DNA from 3 places in the Dietzia sp. ANT_WB102 genome. Region 1 is predicted to be linked to each of the others. Evidence: riboswitches for the same ligand, from Rfam matches in the RefSeq annotation. Region 1 holds a riboswitch; each other region holds the start of a gene.

Region 1 (9,581 bases):
CCATGCTCGACCCGAAGTCGTCGCCGAGCACGCGCCAGATCAGATGTCGAGGGTGCGGCACCAGTCGCTGATCGCGCCGGCCAGCTGCTGTGGTGCCTCCACCGGCAGCATGTGCCCGGTCTCGGGAATCTCTACGTAGGTCACGCGGGACGCTTCGCCACTGGAGGTCCCGATGCCGGCGGTTTGAGTGCTGGCGGCCCGGGCGCCGTTGTCCTCAGCCCAGCGTCGCTGGCCGGCGGTAGGCACCACCTGGTCGTGCGACGCCCCCACGATCAGCACGGGGCAGGGCGCCTGCACGGGGAACCGGCTGCGGTCCGGGCGGGCGCCCAGGGCCAACGAATGCGCAGCGAACCGCTCCGGTCCGTACGCACGCGCCGCCCGCAGCCGCTCGGCCCGGACCTGTGGGTCGTGGCCACGGTCGCCGTAGTACACCGCCTCCATGCCGTCGAGTGCGATCTCCTCGTACGCCCCGAGGCTCAAGCCTGCTGCGCGGGCAGCGCGCGCCGCGGCCGACTCCGAATCCTCGGCACCCACGGGTGCGGTCACCAGCACGAGACCGGCCATCAGGGCCGGGTGCCGCTCGGCGAGGTGCATGGCCACCACGCCCCCGAGCGAATGCCCGACGACGACTCCGCTGGGTGCGACCTGACTCGCCACCTGCCCCGCCAACTCGTCGACGAGGGCATCGAGGTCGGAGACGGCCGGGAGATCCATGGCCGTGGCGGTCCACTCGCCAGGCAGAGCGCGCAACACCGGACTCCACGTGTGCGCATCGCCGTGGAGTCCGGGGAGAAAGACGAGCTGCGTCATGTCGCGACCCTACGCTCGACCCGCCACTGTTCCGACCGCTGACGACCGCTAGCCGAGACGCCGTGTGGTTCACACTGTGCGCAGCCCATCCGGCGTGCGCGGGTACGTTGACGCCGCCAAGGACAACGACACCTGACGGCCACTTGCAATGTTACGGGTATACACGTCCGCCGGTATGCGGAACCGGCCACGGGGGGGAGGTTCGCGCTGACGACGCCCCGTGAGCATCGAACTCATGGGGCGGACGGTATTCGATGTTCCGTCAACGAGGGCGCGGGCACCGCGTTATTCTCCCGCCATGAGTAGAAGCGCGTCCCTCCTGCGGATCACCATCGCCTACGTGATCGCCATCGCCGCCGGCCTGGCGTGGCTGGTGTGGGGTCCGGATACAGGGCAGTTGTGGCTGGACGGGCTGATCGCCGACCTCGTCGCGACGCTGGTGATCTTCGCGGCCAGCCGCATGCACGGGAATTCGAGCTTCTATGACGCCTACTGGTCCGTCATCCCGCCCCTGCTCGCGTTCTACTGGTGGGTCGCCGCCGACGCCGGCGTGAACGACACCCGCTGGTGGCTCATGATGGCCGTGCTGTTGGCGTGGGCGATCCGCCTTACCGCCAACTGGGTCCGCACTTTCCCCGGCATGCACCACGAGGACTGGCGCTACGCGGTGGTTCGCGGCCGCGCCGGACGGTTCGGAATCGTCGCCGACCTCATGGGCATCCACGTCTTCCCGACCCTGCAGGTCTTCGCCGGACTCGTCCCCGTCTACGTCGTGGCGACCCGCGCCGGCGAGCCGCTCGGCCTCCTGGACATCGTCGCGTTCGTGGTCGGTGTCGCCGCGCTGGCCCTGGAGACGGTCGCCGATCTGCAGATGCACCGCTTCATCGCCACCCGCAGGCCCGGCCAGGTCATGCAGTCCGGTGTGTGGTCGTGGTCGCGCCATCCGAACTACGTCGGCGAATGCGGGATCTGGCTGGCGATGGGATTGTTCGGCCTGGCTGCCTGGCCGGGCGCATGGTGGGTGTTCGTCGGTACCGCCGCCATGCTCGCCATGTTCCTGCTCGTGAGCATCCCCTTGATGGAACAACGCAGCCTAGAGCGCCGCCCCGAGTACCGCGACGTCGTGCAGCGCGTATCCCTGTTCCTCCCCAGGCCGCCCAAAAAGAACGATCCCAGCTTGTCGCGCACATGAGCCGTCCCCGCGTCGTCATCGTCGGCCTCGGCGACACGGGTGTCCTCACCGCCATCACGGTCGGTAAATTCGCCGACGTCGTGGGCATCACCTCCAAGCCGGAGTTCGTCAGCGGCCAGGAACTCGGCCTGCGCCTGGCCCGGCCACAGGCGTGGGAGAAGGACTACCGCATCGCCTACAGCCGGTTCCGCGGCCTCGACCGAACGCGCATCGTGCACGGCAGCGCGACCGGCCTGGACACCGAGGCGCGGCTCGTCCGCGTCACCCGTGCGGACGGCTCGATCATCGAGGAACCGTTCGACCTCGTCGTCGTCGCCACCGGTGTCACCAACGGATTCTGGCGCCACCCCACTCTCCAGGACGCGACAGGCCTCGATACCGACCTGGGCTCGCCCCACCAGCGTATCGCGGCGGCGAGCTCCGTCGCGGTGATCGGTGGCGGCGCGGCAGCACTGAGCGCGGCGGCGCAGATCGCCGAACGGTGGCCGACCACTGAGGTGAACCTCTACTTTCCCGGTGACCGTGCGCTCCCCCATCACCACGACCGGGTCTGGCAGCAGGTCCAGTCCCGCCTCGTGCGCCTCGGTGTGGGCCTGCGCCCCGGTCACCGCGCGGTGCCGCCTCCCGACCACGGCACCCACCAGCTCACCGGCGAGCCCGTCACCTGGTCCACGGGGCAGCCCCCGACCAGTGCCGATGTGGTCCTCTGGGCGATCGGCCGCGTCACGCCCAACACCGGGTGGCTTCCGGATGAGGTACTCGACGACCGCGGCTTCGTCGCCGTGGAGCCGACGCTGCAGGTGACGGGGCACCCCGAGGTGTTCGCGGTGGGTGATGTGGCCGCCACCGATCCGCTGCGCACGTCCGCCCGCAACCGCGGACACGTCCTGCTCGCACGCAACATCCGGGCGCACCTCACCGGGGCGCCGCTACACGACTACCGTCCCCCACCGCGCCGATGGGGCTCGGTGCTCGGTCCGCAGCGTGACGGCCTCATCGTGTTCGCGCCCACCGGCCAGGGCGTCCGCGTCCCCGCGCGGGCGTCCGACGTCGTGCTCCAACGGCTCATCACCCGCCAGGGAATCTACGGCGGGGTGCGGCGCCGGCCGCGGTGACAACAACGACGACGACGACAAGATCAGCCGCTGCCACTCGGGGCACTACGTCGCCACCGGCGGGTGCAGCCGCTCCAGGGAGCACACCCCGCAGCGCCGGGCCGTAGCGCCGGGCCGTAGCGCCGGGCCGCAATGTGTCCCAAATAACACTTCAGTATGGCTGCCTCGGTAGAGTTCCCATGACGGTCGTCCGGTAACGCAGGAGGTAATGATGTTCGAGTCCTGCCCCGATGACGACTACCTGGCCCGACGTCTCGCAGAATGCTGCCCATCCGGTTTCACGTTCGATTCAGCGGCGCCTGGCGTGATCGTCGTGGGACTAGACCTGTCCGGCAGCTTCCTCGCCACCTTCGGCTTCGCCGGCGCTGACCAGATCAGATCCACCGGCCTGTCGATGCTCCGTGCCGCACTGGGAGAACGCGCAGTCGTCCTGCCCGGCCCCGTGGATCGAACACTGATCGCCCTCTTCGACACCGACGCCAACGACGCCAGCGAACTGGCGGCGGTCCTACTGGAGCACCTCGCGCTCCCTCTACTCCTGTGCGGGCAAGAACACTTCGTCCAATCCCGGGTGGGAATGGCGACGGCATCGAAAACCGGAACGACAGACCCGGACCTCCTCCTGCGCGCGGCGTTCGCGGCCGCCCACGAAGCGTTGGAGTCCGGCGTCCACCTCCACGAGGCCACCGGGTCGACACTGCGACAGGTCCGTGAGACCTCGGAGCTGCGTACAGCGATGGCACGAGCGGCCAGAGCCGACTTCGAGATGCACTACCAGCCCATCGTCGACCTCTCCGATGCCCGAACCCTGGGGTACGAGTCCCTATTGCGCTGGCGCCGGAATGACAGGTTGCTCACCCCGCCGGCATTCCTCCCGGCTGCCGAGGAGACCTCCCTGATCATGCCGATCGGACGGGCCGGGACGCGTGCGGCGGTGGGACAGCTCGCCCAGTGGAACAGCCAGCGACCGGCCGACCCGCTGTTCGTGTCCATCAACTATTCCGTCCGACAGCTGGCAGACCCGTCCCTGCTCACACGAATCCAGCGCTCCCTGGATGACCTTGCGGTCGCCCCCTCCTCACTCTGGGTGGAGATCACCGAACGCGACATCATCGATGTCGCCTCCCCTGCCGTCCGGACGATCGAGACACTCGCGGACATGGGGTGCGTGATCTGCATAGACGACCTCGGAACCGGCTTCGCCGCCCTGCGCTACCTGGCGGATCTACCGGTGAGCGTGGCCAAGGTCGACCGGTCGCTGGTCGGCATGGCTTCGGATCCTTCCATCCGAAAGATCGTCAGCGCCGTGTGCGACATATCCCGGTCGCTGGGGATCGACACCGTCGCCGAGGGAGTGGAAGACGAGGATCAGATCCCCGCCCTGCGCGACATGGGATTCACCCATGCCCAGGGGTACCACTTCGGCCGTCCCGTTCCGGCGGACGCGATCACCGCCCACTGAGGGCCGCCCACGTCAAGCCACCGGCTGAAGACCGCACTCCGTACCGGTGCGAGCACCCCTGACGGGCGCGCCACCGGCCCCTCTCACCATCCCCACCAGCGTTTGTAAGAACCTCTTGCACTTGAGATCGATTAGTATATCCTCACTTTACAGCGCGAGGGCGGGCACGAAAAGACCCCGTCCCGCCCAGGGGGGAGTGGGGCACACTCATGAAAGGCCGACTCGTACGACAGCTAGGCACCCGGCGCGTGCCCACCCGGCGAGACCCAGTGGCGAGCTCTCGACCGCCCCGCGTGAGGTACCTCTGACATGGCGATCCGGAGTGCGGCCATCGTTCCGCAGCAACGCAGGCGCCTTCGCCTGGCGCGACACAGGTCGGACCTCGTCCTGGCGGGACTGGACCTCGCGGTCATGACCGTCGTCCTGGCCACGATCGTGGACACGGTGGCGGGGGCGGTGGCAGGAGCCCTGGTCGTGGCCCTGGCGGTGGAACTGTCGGGGAATTACCGGTCGCTCCTCACCCTCTCGGTGCTCAACGACATTCCCCGACTCGGGGCGACCTCGCTGGTCGGCGCCCTGGCCATCGAGTTCGCCCGCGGCGGGGACGACACCATCGGCGAGTTACTTCTCATGGCCACCGGCATATTCGTGGCGCTCTCGTGCACCCGCGCCGTTTACTACGCGACTATTCGTCGTCACCGCCGCCACTCTCCTGAGGCCCGGCGCCGGACCATCATTGTGGGGGGCGGGGAGGTCGCCGCCGAACTCCTGGACAGCATCCGCGAGTTCCCCGAGCTCGGCCTGGAACCGGTGGCGGTGATCGACGCCGACCCGCTGCTTGGCGGCGGCCGGCTGCCCGTCCCCGTCCTCGACCGTCCGCTCAACGAGGTCGTGACGGAGCTGGACGTACACACCGTGATCGTGGCGTTCCGCCACAGTCCGGATTCCTCGCTGGTATCCCCGCTGCGGCAGTGCGACGAGCTGGACTGCGAGATCTTCATCGTCCCGCGGCTCTACGAGTTCGTTCACCTCAGCTCGGACATGGACCGGATCCACACCATTCCGTTGATCAGGGTTCGGCGCCACATCTACCGGACGTGGTATTGGAAAACCAAGCGGCTCTTCGACATCACCGTGGCCGGGGGCGCGCTACTACTGCTCTCGCCTCTGCTCGCGCTGATTGCGGTGTCCGTGGCGGTGTCCGATCCCAAATCGTCGATCCTGTTCCGGCAGGTGCGGGTGGGGCGCGGTGGCCGCGAATTCATGCTGTATAAGTTCCGCTCGATGCGCTCGGTCACCGCCGAGCACTCCGACACCGACTGGCACCCCGAAGACCGCATCGATCCGATCGGGCGATTGCTGCGCATCTCCTCACTCGACGAGCTACCTCAGCTGTGGAACGTCGTGCGAGGGGACATGGCACTGGTCGGGCCGAGACCGGAGCGTCCGCATTTTGTTGAGCAGTTCGCCCGCAGCGTCCCCTCGTATCAGGACCGTCACCGGGTCCCCGTAGGGCTGACCGGGTGGGCGGCGATCCACGGACTACGCGGAGACACGAACATCGGCGACCGCGCCCTCTACGACAACTTCTATATCCAGAACTGGTCTGTGTGGCTCGACGTGAAAATCCTGCTACTCACCGCCAGAGCGGTTCTCAGGGGCACGGGCTCATGATTATGCCCCTGCAGCTCTGGGAGAGGTACGACGCCCGGTCCGCCGCCGTTCTTGTCAGTAGCTGCGGGGGGCTGCTGCTCCCGCTCCTCGCCATCGCCAGTCCGGAGCTGTTCCACGCGGGCGCGATGTCGGCACTGGTCGCGGTCTGGATGTGCGCTGTCGTCCTGTTCGTCTTCACGATCCGGGTCGGCAAGCTGACGGACAGGCAGTTCGGGGTGGTCGGCATCACCGCCATGGTCGGCGTCGCGATCTCCGCGTCCATCGTGACCGACCCGGCCGTCGCCCCGGCGATCGTCGCGCTCCTGTCCGCGATGCCCGCGATCGCCGCGATGTCGTCGACCAGGCGGACCACGATCGGCTTCACCGTCGCAGCGTTGCTTCTCGCCGCCGGCTTCTCCGTTTTCTGGTCGACCTCCCTCACCGCTCGACTCGTGGCGGTCGCCGCCTCCATCCTTACGGTCTCGATACCCGTGGCCCTGGTCGTGGCCCTCCGGAGCTCCCTGGAGTTCGCGATGGAGAAGGTGGCGCGACTCGGAGAGATCGACCCACTCACCCACGCGTTGAACCGCCGCGGTCTCACCAGGCGGCACGCGCGGGTGTTCGAGCACTGCGTTCGCCGGGGCCTGCCGGTGGGCTTCCTCCTCATCGACATCGACCACTTCAAGTCAGTCAATGACAGCCGCGGGCACACTGCCGGCGATCGGGTGCTCGTGAATTCCGTAGCCACCATCGCCGCAGCGGCGCCACCGCACAGTCTGGTGAGCCGCATCGGCGGCGAGGAGTTCGTGGTGATGTCCGCTGCCGAGAACAAGGCGGACGTGAGCGCCGCCGCGGAACGGATCCGGATGGCGGTCGCGGCGGAAGGCGAGGTGACGGTGAGCGTGGGCGCCGTGGTCGCCTCGATCGTCACAGAGTCCGAGGGCTGCCCGAACGCCTCCGCGATCATTGATGAACTCACCCGGCAGGCGGACCTCGGCGCGTACCGGGCCAAGTCTCTCGGCCGGGACCGGGTGGTGATGCGCACCGCGCCCACGATCCACTGGACACCCGGGATCGAGGACGAGGGCACCGACTCGCCGGTCAACCTCAAGAGTGGTCACCCGTTGGGTGCACTGGCCGGGCAGGAACTCAAACGTCGGCGACAGGCTCCCGAGGAGAGTCGGCGGATCGCCTAGGTGCGTTTCCCCCGGCCGGTCGGCCTGTGGCATCGTCATCGCGCTTCCCCTCGGGAGGCGCCCACGGTATACGCTTTGCGCAGCTACGGCGTTCGGGAACCCGGTGTGAGACCGGGGCGGCCCTCGCCACTGTGAGCGGTGATGTCACCGGTCCTTCGTGCCACTGCCCGCACTTGTCGTGCTGGCGGGAAGGCGGACCGGCGGCGGTTCGGCCCGTCTCGATGAGATGGGCCGGGAAAACCGTGAGCCAGGAGACCGGCCGTGGCTGCCACCACGAGTGCCCGCGAGGTGACGGGCAGAAAGGTTCCACCAGATGCATATCGCAGAGGGTTTCCTGCCGTCGGCGCATGCCGTCGCATGGACCGCCGTCGCGGCGCCGTTCGTGATTCACGGCGCGCGGGAGGTCGTCAGGACTGTCCGTCGGACGCCGGAGGCGGGTGTGCTCCTGGGCGTCGCCGGGGCGTTCACGTTTGTCATGTCGGCCATCAAGCTCCCCTCGGTGACGGGGTCGAGCTCGCACCCGACCGGGACGGGCCTGGGGACGATCATCTTCCGACCACCGGTGATGGCGTTTGTCGCCACCGTGGTCTTGTTGTTCCAGGCGTTGCTGCTCGCGCACGGAGGGATCACCACACTGGGCGCGAATGTGTTCTCCATGGGGGTTGCCGGCCCGTGGGCTGCCTACGCGGCGTTCGTCGCGTGTCGGAGGGTCGCGATGCCGCTGCTGGGTGCGGTGTTCGTCGCCGCGTTCCTCGCCGACCTCATGACGTACATCACCACGAGCGCCCAGCTCGCGTTGGCGTTCCCGAGTGCCGAGCACGGTCTGTGGTATTCGATGGGCGAGTTCCTCGCGGTCTTCGCTTTGACGCAGATCCCGCTCGCGATCGTCGAAGCGCTCGTCGTGGTGGTCATCGTGAGTGTTCTGATGCGCATCGCCTCGCGCGAACTCGACCTCCTCGGCTTCTTCCGGCGTGCACGCCTCTCGGACCCCGAAAACGACGACGACGAGGCAGTCGCCACCGGGGCCGACGGTGGCGCCGGCGGCTCCCAGGCTCGGGTCGGGACCACGGAGGTGTCGCGATGACCGGCCGCAAGCACGTCAACGTGTGGGTGCTCGTCGGGCTGATCGCCGCGGCTTGCGCGATCGCGGTGTTCTCCCTGATCTACGGCACCGGGGCGGGCGGCGCCTTCGAGGGGGCCGACGGACAGGCTGAGGGCACGATCGGCGAGGTGTCGCCGCAGTACGAGCCCTGGTTCGAGCCGCTGGTGCCCGAACTGCCGGGAGAAGTCGAATCGGGACTGTTCGCGCTCCAGGCCGGGATCGGCGGCGGGATCGTCGGCTACGGCATCGGCGTCCTGCGGACCCGGTCCAGGCACCGCCGGGACAGCGGGATCGCTGCCGCGGGCACTGCCACTCCCGGCGCGGCCCCCGCCGGGCACTAGATGAATCCGATCGAACTGGCGGCCTCCCACAACCGCTGGTCGGCCCTCCCCACAGCGGAGAAGCTCCTGCTCTTCGGTGGCTTGCTGGTGGCGGCGCTTCTCGTGCCGCCGCCGGTAGGCCACGCGGTGATCCTGGCCATCTGTGCGGCGTGTGCGCTTGTCCTGGCCCGGGTGCCCGCCCGGGTCTATGTGCCGGCGCTACTCGCGCCCGTCGTGTTTCTCCTCCTGGGCACCGGCCCCCTCATCTGGGATCTGGTGGATTGGCGTTTCGTGGTGGACCCGGCCGGGGTGGACACCGCGTGGCGGACGGTGAGTCGCGCGAGCGCGGCCACCGCTACCACCATCACGCTGGCCTGCACGACTCCGGTCGCGGACCTGCTGGCCGCCGGGCGGCGGGCGGGACTTCCCGGCCCCCTCGCGCACGTCGTGGACACCACGTATCGCCTGATCGGCATCCTCATCGGCACCACCCGCACATTGCGCCAGGCCCACGATCTCCGGCTGGGCAACCGGACCGCGCGCGCCGCGATCAGCTCGGTGGGCACCCAGTTCGCTTCGGTCTTCGTGCTGGCCGTGACTCGCGCCCGGGCGATCGACGACGCGATGTCGATGCGGGCCGAACGAGGCGAGACCGCGGTCCTCGCTCCGGCGCGTCCGGTCTCCCCCGCCCGCGTGGCCGTGATCGGGGTGGTCCTCGTGGCCGTCGCCGC
Region 2 (9,581 bases), 630 kb from region 1:
CCCGTCCAAGGAAGCCATCGCGTTCGCGATCCTGGACGACTTCATCACCGACCTCAGTGCCCGCTACGGGTCGGTCCTGCCCCACGTGACCGGCACCCGCGAGGAGATCCGGGCACTCTTCCGAACGTCGGTCGAGGTCGCCGCCACGCACCCCTACGCCACGGAGATCTACCAGAACGAACTCGCCTATCACGGCCCGATGGCACCTGAGCGGATCGCCGACGGAGTCCGCCGGGCGAATCAGTTCTGGCTGGACACCGCGATGCGGGCTCAGGATTCAGGGCAGCTACGACCCATGATCGACCCGGCCGAGTTCGCCAGGATGCTCCGCGAGAGCGCGTGGTGGTCGGTGCGCCACCACAGGGACGCGCTCGCCGAGCGGTCGGGAGCCATCGTCGACACCCTCGTGACAGTGTTCGTCGATGGTGCGGTGATGTCCGAACCCGCCCCTGGCATGACGGGATCCACGGACCAGAACGGTATCGAGAATCGGCTGGCCGCCCTCGAGACCCGGATCGCCAACCTGGAGAAGGAGACCCGGGGAGCCCCGCGCCTGCCCGACGCGAGCTCCGCCAGTGCTGCGCTCACCGCCAAACCCCGCACCCAGGACATTTTCGACGGCACCCAAGCGGACGAACGTTAGGCTGCGCCCAACCGATCGTTCATCCTGGGTGCGCACGGGGATCCTCGTCCGCACACCAATGCGGCATCTGGCCCGCAGTGTAGGTAACCTCGATCACAACTGACACTCGTCAACCCGCGAGGGCTCGAGCTCGAGACCCGAGACCATCGCCCCGAGGAAACAAAGAGGTCGCGCATCATGACGTCGCGCATGGAGACTCCCCCGGCTGCCGCCGGGCGGGAGCAGCTCTTCCGTCCGCTCCAGGTCCGCTCGCTACAGCTGCGCAACCGGCTGGTCATGTCCCCCATGACCCGCATGGGCTGTGTGGACGGTCTGCCCGATGAGATCAACCGCGACTATTACGCCGACCGCGCGGCTGGCGGGACCGGGCTCGTCGTCACCGAGGGCATCGGCGTGGACCACCCGACCTCCGTCGACCACTCGTGGATCCCACGGCTCGACACCCCGGAGTCGGTCGCGGCATGGCGCGTGGTGACCGACGCCGTCCACGCCGCCGGGGGCCGGATCATCGCCCAGTTGTGGCACGTCGGACCACTCTGGGGCGCCAACGCCCGGTTCGACCGCGCACACCGCGACCAGCTGATGCAGATGCACCCCATGCGGCCCTCCGGCCGGTGGGGGACCCCGGGTGTCACCAACTACTCGGAGCGCAGCGTGTCCCGCTGGACGCCCGAGGTGGCGCCGATGACCGACGGCGACATCTCCGAGGTCATCGACGCGTTCGCTCGCTCGGCCGGCCTGGCCATGGAGGCCGGGTTCGACGGCGTGACGCTGCACGGTGGCCACGGGTACCTACTCGACGCCTTCGTGTGGGCCGACACCAACCGCCGCACCGACGACTGGGGCGGTGACCTGGCCGCGCGCAGCCGCTTCCCCGCAGCGGTCGTCCGGGCGGTTCGCGCCGCGATCGGTCCCGACGCGCCGCTGTTCTACCGGTTCTCCCAGCACACACAGCAGGACTACACCGTCCGCAAGGCGACCACCCCGGACGAGCTGGATGTCTACCTGAGCGCGCTCGCCGAGGCCGGCGTGGACCTGTTGGACGCCTCGACCCGGCGCTTCGACGACCCGGCCTTCCCGGATCTGGGAGGCGACGACGGCGAGGTGTCCCTGGCCGGGTGGGCCCGCAGGCTCACCGGTCTGCCGTCCGGCGCGGTGGGCGGAGTGGGGATCGGCACGTCCCTGCGCGAGCAGAAGTCGGGCAAGCCGGCCGTCGCCGCCGACAACATCGCTCGCGTCGTGGAGTGCATGGAGCGCGGCGAATTCGACCTCATCTCCGTGGGCCGACTCCACCTTGCCGACCCCGCGTTGGCGAAGGTCCTACGCGAGGCCGGGCCGCTTCCGGAATTCGTGCGCGAGGTCCACGAGCAACCCCTGCGTCCCCCGGCCTGACCACGAGCGGGCGGGACCGCGATACGTTGAGGATTCACCAACGCTCAGCCGAGTCATCGTCACGATCCCGATCGGAGCCCCGCCGTGTCCACGCCCAGTCACGCAGTCCACGCCGCCCGCCGCGTCAACCCTTTCCGGGCCGCGCTGCTGATCAGCGGCCTCATCGCTCTCGGGTTCGGCATCGCTGTGCTGGTCTGGCCCGTCAAGACCGCACTCGCCGTGACCGGGGTGCTCGCGGTGTATGCGATCGCCGCCGGCATCGTCTACATCACGGTCGCGTTCATCGCCCGGTGGCAGAGCACGGGCAGTCGTATCGGCCACTCGCTCCTGGGCCTGCTGTTCATCCTCGCCGGCGTGTACGCGTTCGCCTCACTCCGGGAATCTGCGGTCTTCCTCGCCTTGTTCGTCACTGTCATGATCGGCGTCATGTGGATCGTCGAGGGCTTCACGGCGCTGTTCGCTCTCGGCGAGACCGGGTCCACCGCGATGACGATCATCTTCGCCATCATCTCCGTCCTCGCTGGCTTCGCGCTGCTCAGCACCCCGGTGTGGGGCGCGGGTTTCCTCTGGTGGTTCTTCGCGATCTCGCTCGTCGTGCTCGGCGTCCTCAACGTGGTCCGCGCGTTGCCGCTCAAGAACTGACGGGCCGCGATGCTCACCAGCGCCCGCGCGACGGGGATCGCGGCGGGGTTCCTCCTCGACCGCCTCGTCGGTGACCCGGCGCGGCGCCATCCCGTCGCAGGCTTCGGCCGGATGGCTCTCATCGCGGAGTCGACTCTGCTGCGACCGGGGCAGACGGCTCACTCGCAGCGCGCCGCGGGCCTGCTGTTCACCGGCGTCCTCGTGGGCGGCGTGGCCGCGACCGTGACGGTCGCCGGGCGTCTCGCCGCGAGGAACCGCGCGGCGGCCGTCGTGTGGAACGCCGCCGTGGTGTGGTCGTGCCTCGGCGGATCGTCGCTGCTCACAGTCGCGCGGCAGCAGGGCGACCTGCTCGCCCGCGGCGACCACGCTGGCTCCCGGGAGTTGCTGCCGTGGTTGTGCGGACGTGATCCGGCCGCGCTCGACCCAGGCGGCCTCGCCCGGGCAGTCGTGGAGTCGGTAGCGGAGAACACGTCGGACGCGGCGGTCGGGACGCTGTTCTGGGCCGCGGTGGCGGGCCCGCCAGGCGCTGCGGTGCACCGCGCGGCCAACACCCTCGACGCGATGGTGGGGCACCGCTCGGAGCGGTACCGCCACTTCGGAACGGCCTCGGCGCGGCTCGACGACGTACTGGGGTTCCTGCCCGCCCGGGTGGCTGGGGTCCTCGGCGTCGTCGCCGCCCCGACGGTGGGCGGGAGTCCCGCGCAGGCCCTGCGCGTATGGGTCCGCGATGCTCCGGCGCACCCGAGTCCGAACGCCGGGGTGGTCGAGGCGGTATGTGCTGGCGCGCTCGGGGTCCGGCTCGGCGGGCCGACGCCGTACCCGTACGGCGTGCAGGACAGGGCGGTCCTCGGTGACGGCCGGCCGGTGCAGGCCGACGACATTCGTCGCGCGGTGCTCCTGCACGACCGGGTCCAGGTGAGCACTGCGGCCGTCGCGGTGGCCGGACTGGTGGGGTCCCGTGCCGTCCTCGCGTGGCGCAACCGCCACCCACGGGAGGCCGCGGCGTGAGAGACGACCTCCTCAACGTCCACGGAGATACCCAGGTCGGGCCCGGTGACGTCGACTTCGCCGTCAATGTCCACGGCGAACGCCCACCGGAATGGCTGGCACGGCGTCTGCGCGACCGCGTCGCCGACCTGGCCGCATACCCGTCCGCTGACGATGACCTGAGGGCACGACGCGCCGCGGCACGCCGGCACGGGACCGACGTGGCTCGGGTATTGCCGCTCGCCGGGTCGGCGGAGGGCTTCCATCTCCTCGCCGCGCACGCCGCGCGCCGGTCGCTGCACGCGGCCGTGGTGCACCCGTCGTTCACCGAACCCGAGGTGGAGCTGCGCCGGGCGGGCGTGCCGGTGACCCGGGTGCTGCTGCCCGGGCCGTACGCCTTCGACCCCGCACTGGTCCCGGAGTCCGCCGACCTCGTCGTCGTCGGCAATCCCACCAACCCCACGTCCGTCCTCCACCCACGCGAGGCCCTGGCCTCCCTGTGCCGTCCCGGTCGGGTCACCGTGGTGGACGAGGCGTTCTGTGACGTGGTCGACGACGAGGCCGCGGCGACGCTGGCCGGGGCCGACCTGCCCGGGCTCGTGGTACTGCGTTCGGTGACCAAGACGTGGGCGTTGGCCGGATTGCGGGCCGGATACGCGGTGGGCGATCCTCACGTCCTCGCCGATCTCGCCGCACACCGCGTGCACTGGCCGCTCGGCACCCTCCAGCTCGAGGCCGTCGCGGCGTGCTGTTCGGACGAGGCGGCCGGCCACCTCGCGGACATCCGGGACCGCATCCGCGCCGACCGCGCCGCGATGATCGGTCTGCTCACCGATGCCGGGATCGAGATCGCGGTGGCACCGGCCGCGCCGTTCATCCTGGTCAGGACCCCTGCCTGCCTCGATGCCGAGGAATTCCGGGCCGGGCTCCGATCGCGTGGCTACGCCGTGCGTCGCTGCGACACGTTCCCCGGCCTCGACCCGGCCCACGTGCGGCTGGCCGTCCGCGGACCCGACACCGTTCGGGGGCTTGTGACCGCATGGCAGGGCGCGCAGGCCGAACGATCACAGTGACGGCCGACCGGGGGCGCTGCCCTCGCCCCGACCCGTATGCCTATGCTCGAGACGCACTACTGACGTCCGTACGCAGGGGAAGACCGGTGAGAATCCGGCGCTGACCCGCAACGGTGTGCAGCCACGATCAGTGGCTGCGAGCCCGATCGCCTGCCCGGATGTCCGACTCCTGAAGTCATCGCCGAGGTCTGCGATCCGGAGTCCTGTCAGGTGACACGCGTTGTTGACGCGCGTCCGTCCTGCGGGTCTGTCGTGGTCGTCGGCCACACGACACGATCCGAGGTCTGATCATGTTCCGTCGCCACACCAGCACTCGCCACACCAACACTCGACACACCACAACCACGCTCGCCACGCTCCTCGTCGCCGGACTCGCCCTCGCCGGCTGCTCCCGCGGCGAGGCAGCCGAGACCAACGGCTCGGTCGAGCCGTTCGCCGAGCCGGTAACCATCACGAACTGCGAGCGCGAGACCACCTACACCGCTGCACCGCAGCGCATCGTCTCGATGAACGACCACGTCACCGAGACGCTCATCCAGATGGGCGCGGGCGACCGGATCGTCGGGATGGGCTACGGCGAGCAGGACGAGATCCTGCCCGAGGTCGCCGAGCAGTTCGACGCGATCCCGTCGCTGGCCAAGGAGTACCCCACCTGGGAGCAGATCGTGGACCTCGAGCCCGATCTGGTGGTGGGCGGGATGCGCAGCGCGTTTGACGAGAAGGAGGGCCGCAGCCGGGACGCACTCGAGGCCGCAGGGATCAACACCTTCCTCTTCTCGGAGTACTGCGGCGAGGGCTTCCCCGACCTGTCGATGCTCGAGACCGACTTCTCCCAGCTCGGCCGACTCCTCGCCGTCGACCAGGGCGCGCGGGACCTCACACACCGGATCACCGAAGAAGTCGAGGACATCCGCGCCACGCTCGACGCGGCGGGCGTCACCGGCACCCCGACGTTCTTCTACGACGGCGGCGAGGCCGAGCCGACGACCATCGGCGGCGTGGGCATCGGCCAGCTGATCGGCGAGTACGCGGGCGCGGACAACATCTTCACCGAGGGCGACCGCCCCTACCTCACCACCACGTGGGAGATCCTCGGCGAGCGGCAGCCCGAGGCGATCGTGGTGCTGGACTACGGCGCGACCAGCGCGGAGGACAAGATCGCCTACCTGCGCGCACAGCCCATCATGTCCACCACGCCGGCGATCCGCGAGAACCGCATCGTGGTGGTGCCGCTATCGGACTTCTTCGAGAGCTCCCGCATGGCGACCTCCGTGGAAACCATCGCTCGCGAGCTGCACCCGCACGCGTTCAGGCAGTGACATGACGGGCAGTGACATGACGACAGTCGCCGACAAGCCTGTTCACCGCGTCGACCGCGGCGCCCCGAGCCCGGTTCCGACCCCGGCCGTCCCCCCACCCACCGGGCGGCAATCGCTGTGGCTCATCTGTCTACCTCTCCTGGCGGGGCTCGCGGCGTCCATCGCGGCCGGGGTCTCGCTCGGGTCGGTGTCGATCCCCTTCGGTGACGTGTGGGCGATCGTCGCGCATCGCCTTGCGCCGGGCGCCGTCGACCCGTGGTGGAGTGACGCCCGCGAGGCGATCGTGATCGAGTCACGCCTCCCCCGCGCGCTGATGGCGGCGGCCGTGGGCGCGTCACTTGCCGTGGCGGGGGGCGTCGCCCAGGCGGTAACTCGCAACCCGCTCGCCGACCCGTACCTCCTGGGGGTCTCCTCCGGTGCGGGGTTCGGCGTGGTGGTCCTCACGGTTCTCGGGGTGGGCGCCGGGACGTGGGGAGTCTTCACCCTGCCGATGGCGGCGTTCCTCGGCGCGATGCTCCCGCTGGCCGGGGTGGTCCTGGTGGCCCGCCGCGCCCACGACACCACCGCCATCGTGCTGGTGGGGGCCGCGATGACCATGGTCTTCGGCGCGCTCAACACCTTCACTCTGCTGGTACTGGGCGACGACCATCAGCTGGGCACGGTCATGCGGTGGCTCGCGGGCGGGTTCGGTGACGCGGGATGGGCCATGCTGTGGGCGCCGGTCGTCATTCTCGCGGTCGCCGGCACCGTGGTGATGCTGTGCAGCCGCCACCTGGACCTGCTGCTCGCCGGCGACGACAGCGCCACCGCGATGGGCGTGAACGTCCCCAGGTTCCGCGTGCTCATGCTGCTGCTCGTCTCACTGCTCACCGCCGGAGCCGTGGCGGTGTCCGGGACCATCGGGTTCATCGGTCTGCTCATCCCCCACCTCGCCGGCTTCCTCACCGGCCGCACGTCAGCACGGCTGCTGCCCACGGCGGGCTTGCTCGGCGCGGTGGCGTTGGTGCTCGCCGACATCGCCGCGCGCGCGGTCAGTGAGGGCACGGAGCTGCCGGTGGGCGTGGTGACCGGCGTGGTCGGCGGCCCGGTGTTCCTGTTCATGCTGTGGCGCCGCTACGGGAAGGCGACGGTATGACGACCCTCACCGCCTTCGGCGTCTCCGCGCGACTGGGTGGCCGGCAGGTCCTCGACGGCGTGAACCTCACGGTCGCACCCGGCCGTGTCACCGCGCTGGTCGGACCGAACGGCAGCGGCAAGACCACGCTGCTCCGCTCCTGCTACCGCGCCCTGCCGGTCTCCGCCGGGATGGTGACGCTCGATGACGCGGACATCGCCTCGCTCCGTCGACGATCCCTGGCCCGGGCGGTCGGGGCGAGCACGCAGGAACCGGTCTCGCTGGGCGGCATCACGGTCCGCGAGTCGGTGCGGCTCGGCCGGACGGTCACCCGCGGGCTCTTCGAGCCCTTCGGCGGCGACGACTCCGCGGTTGTCGAGGCCGTCCTCGCCCGGGTCGGGTTGGCGGACCTGGCCGGGCGCGACGTCCTTGCACTGTCGGGTGGCGAGCGGCAGCGGGTGTCGATCGCGCGCACCCTCGCCCAGCAGCCCGATGTGCTCCTGTTGGACGAGCCGACCAACCACCTCGACCTGCACCAGCAGCTCTCCGTCCTGGCGCTCCTGCGGGAACTAGCGGCCGACGGGCTCGCCGTCCTGCTCACGCTGCATGATCTTCGGATGGCGACCGAGTATTGCGACGCCGTGGCGGTGTTGCACCGCGGCCGGCTCGTCGCGACCGGGGCGCCGGAGGAGGTGCTCGACGCCGCGGTACTGCGGGAGGTGTTCGGTGTCCGTGGTGAGGTGTGCGCGGGCCCGGACGGCCGCCGCACGCTCGACGTGAGGGGACTGGCCGATGCGTGACGGATCCGTCGCCGCCGCGTACGCCGACGTCTCGGGACCGCTGGGGGACTTCGCGCGCACCATCGAGCACGGTCCCCGGGTCCTGCCCGGATCGGTGCTGGCGGACCCGCGGTGGCTGGCCCAGCGGGTGGAGGACACCGGGCGGCGTTGGTCTCACGACGATCCGCGGGTGAACGGGACTTTGTGGTGGTATTCGGCCAGCTCGTCGCTGGTGGCGGCGCCCCTGACGATGCTCCTCGTCTCCGGGGTGGCTCCGGATCCCCGTCCGAAACGGCTCACCGTCTCGCTGCAACCGAACGGCTATCTGCAGGCGGCGCGGTCGGATCGGCTGCTGCCGTCGGCGCGGGAGTTCGCGGACGCGCTCGCCGAGGCCCACGCGGAGGTGATCACCACCCTCGCGACTGTCTCGGGCGCGGCCCCACGCGCGCTGTGGGCTATTGCGACGGACTCCATCGCGAACCGGGCGCTCGAGGCGGGGCGCGCGGGTGGCGACCCGGACCGCGGGGCGGAGCTGGCCCGGACGGTGTGTCGGCCACCGTTGTTGCCGGCCCGCTACGTGGACGTGGAGGGCGCCAATCGGGTGCGACGGTTCGTCCGCCGCAGCTCCTGTTGCCTCATCTATGTGGCGACCGAGGGCGGAAAATGCGCGAGCTGCCCACGCCGCGCCCCGGAGGACCGCCGGGCCGAGCTGTCCCGGCGGGCGTAACCCGGCTGCGTGGCAGTGGGGACGTCACCGGGACGGAAAGGCCACCTCACTGCCGGCCCGGCTAGGCGGGGGTAGCCCGGGCGCCAGCTGCTCCGCCAGCGCGGCGACCGCCCCGATCACGGTGATGGCCGGCGGCGCGATCTCCTCCTCGGCCGCATCGCGGGCGATCGTCGCCAACGTCCCACGGAGGACCCGTTGCGCTGGCGTGGAACCGTTCTCGATCATGACCGCCGGCGTGGCTCCTGGCAGGCCCTGCGCGAGCAACTCGGCGGTGATCGCGGGGAGATTCGTCACCGCCATGAGCAGCACCAGGGTGGTCCCCGACCGGGCCAGGGCCCCGTAGTCGAGGGTCGAGTCCGGGCTGCCCGGGGGCACATGCCCGGAGACCACCGACACCCCCTGTGAGAGCCCGCGATGGGTCGCCGGGATCCCGGCGAGGGCCGGCACCGAGAACGCCGACGTGACGCCCGGGATCACGGTCACGGGGACCCCGGCATCCGTGCAGGCGAGGTGCTCCTCGCCGCCCCTGCCGAACAGGAAGCTGTCGCCGCCCTTGAGCCGAACGACCGTGCGGCCTCGTCGTGCATGGTCGATGAGGATCCGGTTGATCTCCTCCTGGGGGGTGGCCCGCCCGAACGGCACCTTGCCCACGTCGATCACCTCGACGTCGGGCCCGAGGTCGTCGAGCACAGCGACGGGGGCCAGGCGATCGGTCACCACGACGTCGGCGGAGCGGACCGCGTCGAGCCCGGCCACGGTCATCAGTCCGGGGTCGCCGGGACCGCCGCCGACCAGGACAACCCGGCCGGTTGCGTCTCGCTCGCTCGACATCAGGTCTGAGTCCCTTCGTCACGCCGGAGCATGTACACGTCCATCACCCAGCCATAGTCGGCGCGCAGCCGGTC
Region 3 (9,581 bases), 550 kb from region 1:
GCAGGTCAGGGCGTAGGGCGACCGCGGGGTGGTGGTCATATGTGCCCCCGGCTGCGACGCAGGACGATGAGGAAGAACGGAGCGCCGATCGCCGCGGTGACCACGCCAATGGGCAACTCGGCCGGGCTCGTCGCGGTGCGGGCGACGACGTCAGCCAGGATGAGGAAGGCCGCTCCGGTGAGTAGCGACACCGGCAGCAGCAGCCGGTGGCCCGGCCCGATGAGCATGCGCACGGCGTGGGGGATGACGATGCCCACGAACCCGATGAGGCCGGACACCGAGACCACCGCTGCCGTGCCGAGCGTGGCCACGCTGATGAGCACCAGCCGCACTCGTGCCGGGGCGATCCCGAGGGTCGCGGCCTCCGCGTCACCGACCGCCATGACGTCGAGGGTGCGCCGAAACAGGGCCATCACCGCCACTGACACGATCACATAGGGCAGCACCGTCCGCACGTCGGTCCAGCCGCTGGTCGAGACTCGACCGAGCATCCACGAGTACACCTGCCGCAGCGTGTCGTCATGACGTTGCATAAAGAACGTCTGGACAGCGCTGGCGAACGCCGCCACCGCGACGCCGGCGAGAATGATGACGACCTCGCTGCGCCCGCCGCCGACGCTGCGGCCCAAGGTGTAGGTGGCCAGTACCGCGATCATGCCGCCGGCGAAGGCAGCGGGCGGCACCATCGCCGATCCCATCGCGCCGCCCACGACGATGGCCAGGGTCGCGCCCAGCCCCGCCCCGCTGGACACGCCCAGCAGGTACGGGTCGGCGAGCGGGTTGCGGAACACGCCCTGGTAGGTGGCGCCGGCGATCGCCAACATCGCGCCGACGATCGCGCCGAGCACCACGCGCGGGATACGGATCTCCCACAGGATGACCTGCTGGCGGGCGGTGAACCCGGAGTCCACGTCGACCAGTGGTAACCGGTCGACCAACTCGAGCACCACGCCGCCCGGGGTGAGCCCGGCCGGGCCGATGAGCGTGCCCAGCAGGACGGCCACCGCCAGCAGCAGCGTCGCCCCGCCCAGCACCAGGGCGTGGCGAGGCGACGGGCGGGTCACGGGGCGGGCTGGTTCACGGGGATCTGCCCGACGATCGCGGCGACTTCGCGCATGAAGTCCACGACGCGCGGGCCCCACCGGCTGGACAGGTCCTCGTCGACCATGTGGACGCGATCTTCTCGGACGGCTGTCAGTCCGTCCCAGCCCGGACGCTGGGCGACGGTCTCGGGGGTGACGCCGCAGCACTGGCCGTCGGCGAGGAACACGACGTCGGGGTCGGCCTCGAGGATGAGCTCCTCGGACAGCTGGGGGTAGGTGTCGTCCCCGGTGGCGATGGAGGTCAGCCCCAGCAGGGAGTACACCTCGCCGATGTAGGTGGCGTCGGTGACGGTGTAGTAGGTGTCGTCGAGCTCGTGGAAGTACGACAGTGGGGTCTCGCGCTCGGGAACCGACGCGACGATGTCGTCGATCTCCCCTCGCATCCGCGAGACGAGTTCGGCGGCCTCGCCGATGTGACCGGTGGCGGCGCCGACCTGCTCGAGCTGCGCGTAGGTGTCGTCGAGGGTCTGTGCGGCCGGCAGCTGCAGCACCTCGACGCCGGAGCGTTCGAGCCCGTCCACGATGTCGCCGCTGTCGTCGGAGAGCACCACGAGGTCAGGTGCGTATCCCAGGATCGCCTCAAGGTTGGGCGTGTAGCCGGACAGTTCGGTGACCGGGGCTTCCTCCGGGTAGTCGGAGCGCTCGTCGACCGCCACGACCTGCTCCCCGGCGCCGACGGCGTAGAGCATCTCGGTGGTGGTGGGGGCGAGCGAGACGATCGCCTGAGGCTCTCCGGCCGCCGCGGTGGTCTGGTCCGCCGGGGCTGCGTCATCGTCGGCAGTGCCACTGCACGCCGAGGCGATCAGCGCGACGGTGGTCAGGGCGGCGGTGAGCATGGCGCGGGTTCGGGGCCGGCGGGTTCGTGGGGTGTGCATGACATCCTCCGGGAGTCGGAGGACGAAAGCAGCTCGGCTGCGACGTGGACGCCGCGGCACGCAACCGTCCTTCGTCCGAGGTCAGTTCGTACGGCGCCGCAGTACCGGCCGACCTGGCTTGCCCGCTCGAGGTGGGATCACAGTTGCGGGACAGCGCCGGATTCTCACCGACTTCCACCGCGTACCACGGGTGTCCGGCGCGGGAGCCGGACCACCTGAGGGTAGCCGAGCGGCGGGCCCGCAGCGGAACCGTCCGCCGGGCCCCGTGCCCCCGGTCTGAGCCTCACCCGCCCAGGACCACCCCCTCGCGCCGCGGATCAGCGCCGCCCACGAGGGTGCCGTCGCTCTGACGCAGGATCGCTGAGAGTCCGGAGGACTGGTCCTCGGTGGAGACCTTGTGACCGAGTTCGGTCAGGCGGCCCGTCAGCGCGGCGGCGTCACCGGCCACGGCAGGGTGCTCGCCGCCCACCGCGGTCTCGGGAGAGTTCGACGCCCCGAAGGACGGAGCGCCCACGGCCTGCTGCGGGTCCAGCCCCCAGTCGAACATTCCGACGAGCGTCTTGACCACGAACTGGATGATCCGCGACCCGCCGGGCGAGCCCACCACGGCCCGCAGTTCGCCACGGTTGAGGGGCGACCCGTCGAAGACCAGCGTCGGCGCCATGGACGAGCGCGGCCGCTTGCCGGGTTGGACCCGGTTGGCCTGCAGTTCTCCTGCCTCGTCGCGCGGTTCGGCGGCGAAGTCGGTGAGTTGGTTGTTGAGCAGGAAACCGTCGACCATCTGGAAGGAGCCGAATGCAGACTCCACCGTGGTGGTGAGCGCGGCGGCGTCGCCATTGGCGTCGACGATGCTGATGTGGCTGGTGCCGTGCTCGGGCCCGGTGAACACGCCGCGGGAGTCAAACGCGAAGTCACCTGGTTCGGCCTCGCCCATGGAGCGGTCGGGGTCGATGAGTTCGGCCCGCCCGGCCAGGTAGCCCGGCCGCAGCAGGGTCAGGGGAGAACCGAGGGGAGGCGGCACGAAGCGGGGGTCGGCGATGTAGACGTCGCGATCGGCGTAGGCGAGCCGTTCGGCCTCGGTCACCAGGTGGACGGCCTCGGGCGACGGCAGGCCCCCGTCGGCGTTGACGTCGACCGGTGGGTACGCGGCGAGGTCCTTGTCCGCCAGCATCGTCATGGTGGCATCGACCGTGGTGCCGCCGGATGAGGGCGGTCCCATTCCGCACACGGCGTGGTCCCGGTAGGGGCTGCACACGGGGTCGCGGGTGATCGCCTGGTAGCCGGCCAGGTCGTCGAGTGTCATCGCGCCCGGCGTGATGCCTTCGCGCTGCGTGCTGACCTGCTCGACGATGGCCTCCGCGATCGCGCCGGTGTAGAACGCGTCGGCGCCCTCGGTGGCCACCGCCGTGAGTGTCTTGGCGTAGGCGGGGTTGGTGAGCCGCGTCCCGGCGGTCTTGCCGGCCCCGCCGTCGAGGAAGTAGGCGGCGGTGTCGGGGTCCCGGGCCAGGTCCTCGGCGGACGCCGCGATCGATTCCGCCAGGCGGGGGCTGATGTCGAATCCGTTGTCGGCCAGCGTCACGGCCGGATCGAAAAGCTGGCGCCACTCGCGGTTGCCGTGGTCGCGGTGGGCCATTTCGAGCAAGCGGAGGATTCCGGGCACGCCGATGGACCGGCCACTGCGGCGGGCGTCGGGCTGCGGTTCGGTGGTGTCCTCGGGGGAGATGTGGCGGAGGTAGTCGGCGGTGGCGGCCGCAGGAGCGGTCTCGCGGCCGTCGTAGGTCTCGAGCTGCCGGGTGTCCCGGTCGTAATAGACGAGGAACCCGCCGCCGCCGAGGCCGGAAGACTGCGGTTCGACCAGCCCCAACACGGCCTGGGCGGTGACGAGCGCGTCGGCGGCGGTGCCCCCGTCGGCGAGCACTTCGCACGCGGCCAGCGTGGACAGGGGGTGCGCCGTGGACACCGAGTACGACGCGGTTGCCACGGGGGTCATGCCGGTGCGGTACCCGGTCGCGATCTCCGGGTTGTCGGCGATGGGGCCGGCGGGGCCCGTGTCCCCGTCGCGGGGACCTCCCACCGGCGTGCCGCCGCCGTTCTGTGCGCAGGGCGCGGCGTCCTGGACGGGGAGTGGTGGACCGTCGAGGGAACCGGGACGGGCGGCGGGGTCCGGCACAGCGGGTGGCGGCGGCGAGGAGCTCACCGCGTCCTTCTCAGCGCCCCCGGGGTCGGACGAGCAGGCCGTAGCTACCAGGACGGGCGTGAGTGTCAGTGCGAGGACCGCGCGTGCGATCCGTCCGGTTTTTCTCGAGCGCATGAGCGGGGCCGCCTTGTCGTGAGCCGGATACCTCTTCACAGGGTGCTCTCGTGGCGTGGGTTGCGGGGCTCTTTCGGCCGGAGCGAGACCGAGTGGTGACCTGCCGCGTCCCTGCGGCCGCGCGGGCGGTGGGTGTGTCGGTCGGGGAGAATGGTCGCCGACCGTATCGCCCATGGGAAGGACGACCAGATGACGACGACGAGCTCGGCGGGTGAGGGGCCTTCGGCCGGAGATCTGCGGACACAGGGATTCTCGACCAGGCGCGAGGTGATGAGCGACGCCTTCGTCGACCGGGCCATGGACCGGGCGGCCGGGACGGCGTCGGAGGCGATCCAGCACGTGGTCACCGAGAACGTCTGGGGCAACATCTGGAACCGGCCCGGGCTCGGTCGGCGTGACCGCAGTCTGCTGAACATCGGGATGCTCGTGGCGCTGCGTGCGGAGGCCGAGCTGTCCGGTCACGTGCGCGGGGGGCTGACCAACGGGCTGACTCGGGAGGAGATCACCGAGGCGGTCATCCACTCGTCGGGGTACTGCGGTGCGCCGGCGGCCCTGTCGGCGATGAGGACCGTCCAGGAGGTCTTCGACGACCTCGACGGGTAGTCGCCCGGGAGCGTCATTGACAGCAGGTAGTCTCAGGCGAAAGCGTGACAGCCGACACACCTCGACAGGAGCACCCCTCATGCGCAGCACGATGATGCCGGAGCAGCTGAACATCAGCACGATCCTCGAATTCGGTGCAACCGTCCACAAGGACGCGGTCATCACCACCTGGACAGGCGACGAGCCGCGGAAGGTCTCGTTCGGAGATATGGGCAAGCGGGCCGCGCAGCTGGCCAACGCCCTGCGCTCGCTGGGGATCGACGGTGATCAGCGTGTCGCCACGTTCCAGTGGAACAACTCCGAGCACATGGAGGCGTACCTGGCGATCCCGTCGATGGGCGCCGTGCTGCATCCGCTCAACATCCGGCTGTTCCCCGACCAGCTCGAATTCGTGGCCAACCACGCCGAGGACAAGGTCATCATCGTCGACCCGACCCTGGTGCCGCTGCTGCAGCCGCTCCTTCCTCGGTTCTCCACCGTCGAGCACGTGATCGTCACCGGAGGCGCCGCGGCGACGATCGAGGCTCCCGAGGGGATGCAGGTCCACGATTACGAGGCTCTGCTGGCCGCGCAGCCGACCGAGTTCGACTGGCCCGAGGTGGACGAGAATTCCGGCGCCGCGATGTGTTACACCTCGGGCACCACCGGCGACCCCAAGGGGGTCGTGTATTCGCACCGCTCGATCTACCTGCACTCGATGCAGGTGTGCATGTCCGACGGCATGGACATCTCGGTCGACGACAACGTCCTGGCGATCGTGCCGATGTTCCACGCGATGTCGTGGGGCCTGCCGTATGCCGCGTTCATGGTGGGCGCGTCGTTGCTCATGCCGGACCGTTTCCTGCAGCCTGAGCCGCTCGCCGCGATGATCGCCAGCGAGAAGCCGACCCTCGCCGCAGCGGTGCCGACCATCTGGCAGGCGGTGGATGCCTACTCGGTCGGCCATCCCATCGACATGTCGAGCTTCCGCGCCGTCGTCGTGGGTGGCAGCTCTTGCCCCCCGGAGCTGATCCGCAAGTTCAAGGAGAACTACGGGATCAACATCGTCCACGCGTGGGGCATGACCGAGACTTCCCCTATCGGCACGCTCTCGCGGCCTAAGGTCTCCCTGCCGGAGGAGAGGCAGTTCGAACTTCGAAAGACCCAGGGTCGGTTCATCGCGGGCGTCAAGGCGCGGATCGTCGACGAAGCCGGTGAGGAACTGCCCTGGGACGGCGAATCGGTCGGAGAACTCCAGGTGCGCGGCCCGTGGATCACCGGCAGCTACTACAAGGTGGAATCTTCCGACTCATTTGATGACGGCTGGCTCCGCACCGGGGATGTCGGCTACGTGCTGCCCGAGGGTTTCCTGCAGCTCACCGACCGCGCCAAGGACATCATCAAGTCCGGCGGCGAGTGGATTTCCTCCGTCGAGGTGGAGAACTACCTGCTGGAGCACCCGGCCGTGGCTGAGGCCGCCGTGATCGGTGTGCCGGATCCCAAGTGGGACGAGCGCCCGCTGGCTGCCATCGTCGTCAAGGACGGTATCCCCGACCCCGACGTCGAGGACCTGCGCGCCCACCTGGCCGAGCGCATGGCCAAGTGGCAGGTGCCCGAGCGCTTCGCCTTTGTCGACGAGATCCCCAAGACGTCGGTCGGCAAGCTGGACAAGAAGCGGATCCGTGCCTCGCACTCCGACGGCCAGCTCGAGGTCATCAACGCCCTCGATACCTAGCCACCACTCCAGCGCACCGCGGCGCCGCACCGCCGCCCAGCAACCTCCGCCCACCCAGCTAGCCGCAGCGCCGCCCAGCAACCTCCGCTGAGTGGTCACATCCGTTCACGTTCTCCCAAGTGGCAGGTCTTGGAATGCGACGTTTGTGACCACTCGGCGGACGAGGCGCGGTTCAGACGGAGCGGGACCGGACGAGCGGCCGAAGCGAGACGGGCAGCCCGTCCGAGGGATAGGGCAGGGAGTCGTTCTTCATGGGCGGGACGTAGTCCAGTGGGACCGTCCACTCGAAGTGGCGCAGTAGCGCACTGAGGACGAGTGTGGACTCGAGGTTCGCGAAGATCATGCCGAGGCATTTGTGCACCCCGCCGCCGAACGGCTCCCAGGCGAAGCGGTGCGACTTGTCCTCGCGACGCTCCTCCGAGAAGCGCTCCGGATCGAAGATCTCGGGGTCCGTCCAGTACTCGGGCATGTGGTGGGAGTACAGCGGCATCACCGAGGTGAGTCGGCCGGCCGGGATCTCCACCCCCAGGATCTCGGTGTCCTTGACCGTCTTGCGTGCGAGCACCGGGACCGGCGGGTGCAATCGCAGCGACTCCTTCATCACGAGCGCCAGGTCCGACAGCTCCTCGATTTGGGCCAGGCCGGGGTTCGGTCCGAGATCGAGGCACTGGCGACGGAGCCGGTCCTGCCACTCCACATCCCGGCCGAGCTCGTAGACCATCGACGTCACCGTGCTGGTGGTGGTGTCGTGCGCAGCCATGAGCAGGAAGATCATCTGGTTGATGATGTCGTCGTCGTCGATCCCCCCGGAGGCGTCCGCCACCTGGCACAGCGCCGAGAACAGGTCCTCCCCGGGGTTTGCACGCCGGGCGGGGAGGTGGCGGCGGAGGAAATCCTCCAGCAGCCGCCGGCCACGGGTCGCCCGGCCCCATTTGGTGAACGGCACGGGCGCGGTGGATCGGATGTAGCCGTTCGCCGCCTGGACGCAGTCGACGAATGCGGTGTTCACCCGGTCGATCTCACCGGGGGCGGCGTATTCGGTGCCGCCCATGAAAACCTCGGTCGCCAGGTCCAGCGTGTGCGACTTGAGCGCGGGATAGATCTGGAACGCCCGGTCCGGGGACCAGCCGGCGATCCCCGCCTCGACGAGCGGTGCGAGGGTCCGCGTGTACCCCTCGAGCCTGGGGCGGGTGAACGCCTCCTGCATGAGGCGCCGGTAGTGGCGGTGCTCGTCAAAGTCCAGCAGCATCAGTCCGCGATTGAAAAACGGCCCCACCAGGTATCCCCAGCCGGGGCCGTTGGCGAACGCCTTCTCACCGTTCTGCAGCGCGGCCTGGCACGCGTCGGGGCCGATCAGCGCGGTCCACTTGGCCCCGAGGAAGGTCAGGTCAGAGACCGGGCCGTGATCGCGGTAGCGCCGGGCCATCATCGCGAGCGGACTGTGGACGTACTCGAGGGTTCCGCCGAGGATCGGCAGCATGGCGCGAAGCGGGGCCGGGCCGGGCCGGTACACCCTCTCGCGTGGATCACCAGGGATTGACATTAGACACCTCTTTGTCGGGTGACCCCAGTGTGTGACACCACTCATGAAATGTCAGCGGATTTTCGAAACTGACGGTGTCGTTTCTCGTAATCGCCGTGTCATCGTGTCTGCGATTCGCCGGGGGTGGCGGGATCGGCCTGACCGCGTGCGGTCAGGCACGGGCGACCAGTGCGTCGACGTTCACGCCGTCGGGTAGGGCCCCGTACTCGGCCGAGCGGTCATCGCCGAGCCGGGCCAGACAGAACGCCTCGGCGACCGGCGCAGGGGCGTGAGCGAGCAGCACCGCGCCCTGCTGAGCCAACGCCATCGCCTCGACCAGCCGGCGGGCGATCGTCGGAGCCGCCGCCGAATCCGCGGCGGCACGGCCGATCAGACCGCGGACCCGCTCAACGTGCCGGTCGTACAGGTCGTGGCCGCCCATTTGCGCAGCCAGCTCGGCGTCGAACGCTGCCACCGACTCCGGTTCGCGGGCCATCGCCCGCAGCACGTCCAGGGCAATGACGTTGCCCGAGCCCTCCCATACGGCCAGCACCGGCTGCTCGCGGTAACGGCGAGCGAGCGGGAACTCCTCGGTGTATCCGTTACCGCCCAGGCATTCGAGCGACTCGTAGGCGTGATTCGGGCCGCGCTTACAGACCCAGTATTTGGCGACCGCGGTGGCCAGTCGTCGATAGGGGGCGAACTCCTCGTCGTCGTACGCCGACGCTAGCCGCGCCGCCGTCCACGTCGCCGCCTCCGACTCCAACTGCAGGTCTGCCAACACCGCAGCCATCGCCGGCTGATCCACCAGCGCGGCGCCGAATGCAGCCCGGTGTCGGGCGTGCCACGCCGCCTCGGCGACGCCCTGGCGCATCCCCGCCGCCGCTCCGAGCACACAGTCCAGCCGGGTACGGCCGACCATCTCGATGATCGTCCGCACACCGCGGCCGGGCTCGCCGACCAGCCAGCCGAGGGTGCCGTCGAACTCGACCTCGGAGGACGCGTTGGACTTGTTGCCCAGTTTGTCCTTCAGTCGCTGGATGAGGAACGGGTTGCGCTCGCCCCCGGGCAGGACGCGGGGGACGAGGAAGCAGCTCAGCCCCTCAGGGGCCTGGGCCAGCACGAGGAAGGCGTCCGACTGAGGGGCGGAGCAGAACCACTTATGGCCGCGCAGGACGTGGGCCCCCGCGCCGCTGGAGCCGCCTGTCATCAGCGGCTCTGCGGTGGTGGTGTTGGCGCGGACGTCCGAGCCGCCCTGCTTCTCGGTCATCGCCATCCCGAACAGTACGCCCGACTTGGTGGCGGGATCGCGCAGGTCGGGGTCGTAGACGCGGGACAGCAGAGCGGGCTCCCACTCGGCGGCCACCCCGGGGCTCAGCCGCAACGACGGGACCACGGCGTGGGTCATGGACAGTGGGCATCCGTGACCGGCCTCGATCTGCGAGACCAGCAT

The links. Region 1 has a riboswitch for cobalamin ahead of FQ137_RS06485 (energy-coupling factor ABC transporter permease). Riboswitches for the same ligand answer to the same signal wherever they lie in the genome.
Region 2: linked by a shared signal. The riboswitch ahead of FQ137_RS03580 (ABC transporter substrate-binding protein) and the one ahead of FQ137_RS06485 (energy-coupling factor ABC transporter permease) in region 1 are both predicted to bind cobalamin.
Region 3: linked by a shared signal. The riboswitch ahead of FQ137_RS03925 (ABC transporter substrate-binding protein) and the one ahead of FQ137_RS06485 (energy-coupling factor ABC transporter permease) in region 1 are both predicted to bind cobalamin.

Annotation. Positions count from the first base shown of each region.
Region 1 covers NZ_VOBA01000001.1:1,420,459-1,430,039, reverse strand. Annotated here, with positions in the region: gene FQ137_RS06515 (alpha/beta fold hydrolase) at 40-810, opposite strand; gene FQ137_RS06510 (DUF1295 domain-containing protein) at 1,109-2,002, shown strand; gene FQ137_RS06505 (FAD-dependent oxidoreductase) at 1,999-3,117, shown strand; gene FQ137_RS06500 (EAL domain-containing protein) at 3,329-4,579, shown strand; gene FQ137_RS06495 (sugar transferase) at 4,889-6,253, shown strand; gene FQ137_RS06490 (diguanylate cyclase) at 6,250-7,428, shown strand; cobalamin riboswitch at 7,476-7,707, shown strand; gene FQ137_RS06485 (energy-coupling factor ABC transporter permease) at 7,742-8,512, shown strand; gene FQ137_RS06480 (energy-coupling factor ABC transporter substrate-binding protein) at 8,509-8,871, shown strand; gene FQ137_RS06475 (energy-coupling factor transporter transmembrane protein EcfT) at 8,872-9,581, shown strand, end outside.
Region 2 covers NZ_VOBA01000001.1:792,607-802,187, reverse strand. Annotated here, with positions in the region: gene FQ137_RS03605 (TetR/AcrR family transcriptional regulator) at 1-643, shown strand, start outside; gene FQ137_RS03600 (12-oxophytodienoate reductase) at 821-2,035, shown strand; gene FQ137_RS03595 (HdeD family acid-resistance protein) at 2,120-2,677, shown strand; gene FQ137_RS03590 (cobalamin biosynthesis protein) at 2,687-3,685, shown strand; gene cobC (Rv2231c family pyridoxal phosphate-dependent protein CobC) at 3,682-4,737, shown strand; cobalamin riboswitch at 4,781-4,963, shown strand; gene FQ137_RS03580 (ABC transporter substrate-binding protein) at 5,028-6,056, shown strand; gene FQ137_RS03575 (iron ABC transporter permease) at 6,073-7,191, shown strand; gene FQ137_RS03570 (ABC transporter ATP-binding protein) at 7,188-7,970, shown strand; gene FQ137_RS03565 ((2Fe-2S)-binding protein) at 7,963-8,676, shown strand; gene cobA (uroporphyrinogen-III C-methyltransferase) at 8,701-9,507, opposite strand; gene cobF (precorrin-6A synthase (deacetylating)) at 9,507-9,581, opposite strand, start outside.
Region 3 covers NZ_VOBA01000001.1:866,516-876,096, forward strand. Annotated here, with positions in the region: gene FQ137_RS03915 (ABC transporter ATP-binding protein) at 1-39, opposite strand, end outside; gene FQ137_RS03920 (iron ABC transporter permease) at 36-1,064, opposite strand; gene FQ137_RS03925 (ABC transporter substrate-binding protein) at 1,061-1,978, opposite strand; cobalamin riboswitch at 2,068-2,203, opposite strand; gene ggt (gamma-glutamyltransferase) at 2,262-4,289, opposite strand; gene FQ137_RS03935 (carboxymuconolactone decarboxylase family protein) at 4,479-4,892, shown strand; gene FQ137_RS03940 (long-chain fatty acid--CoA ligase) at 4,972-6,606, shown strand; gene FQ137_RS03945 (cytochrome P450) at 6,779-8,149, opposite strand; gene FQ137_RS03950 (acyl-CoA dehydrogenase family protein) at 8,301-9,581, opposite strand, start outside.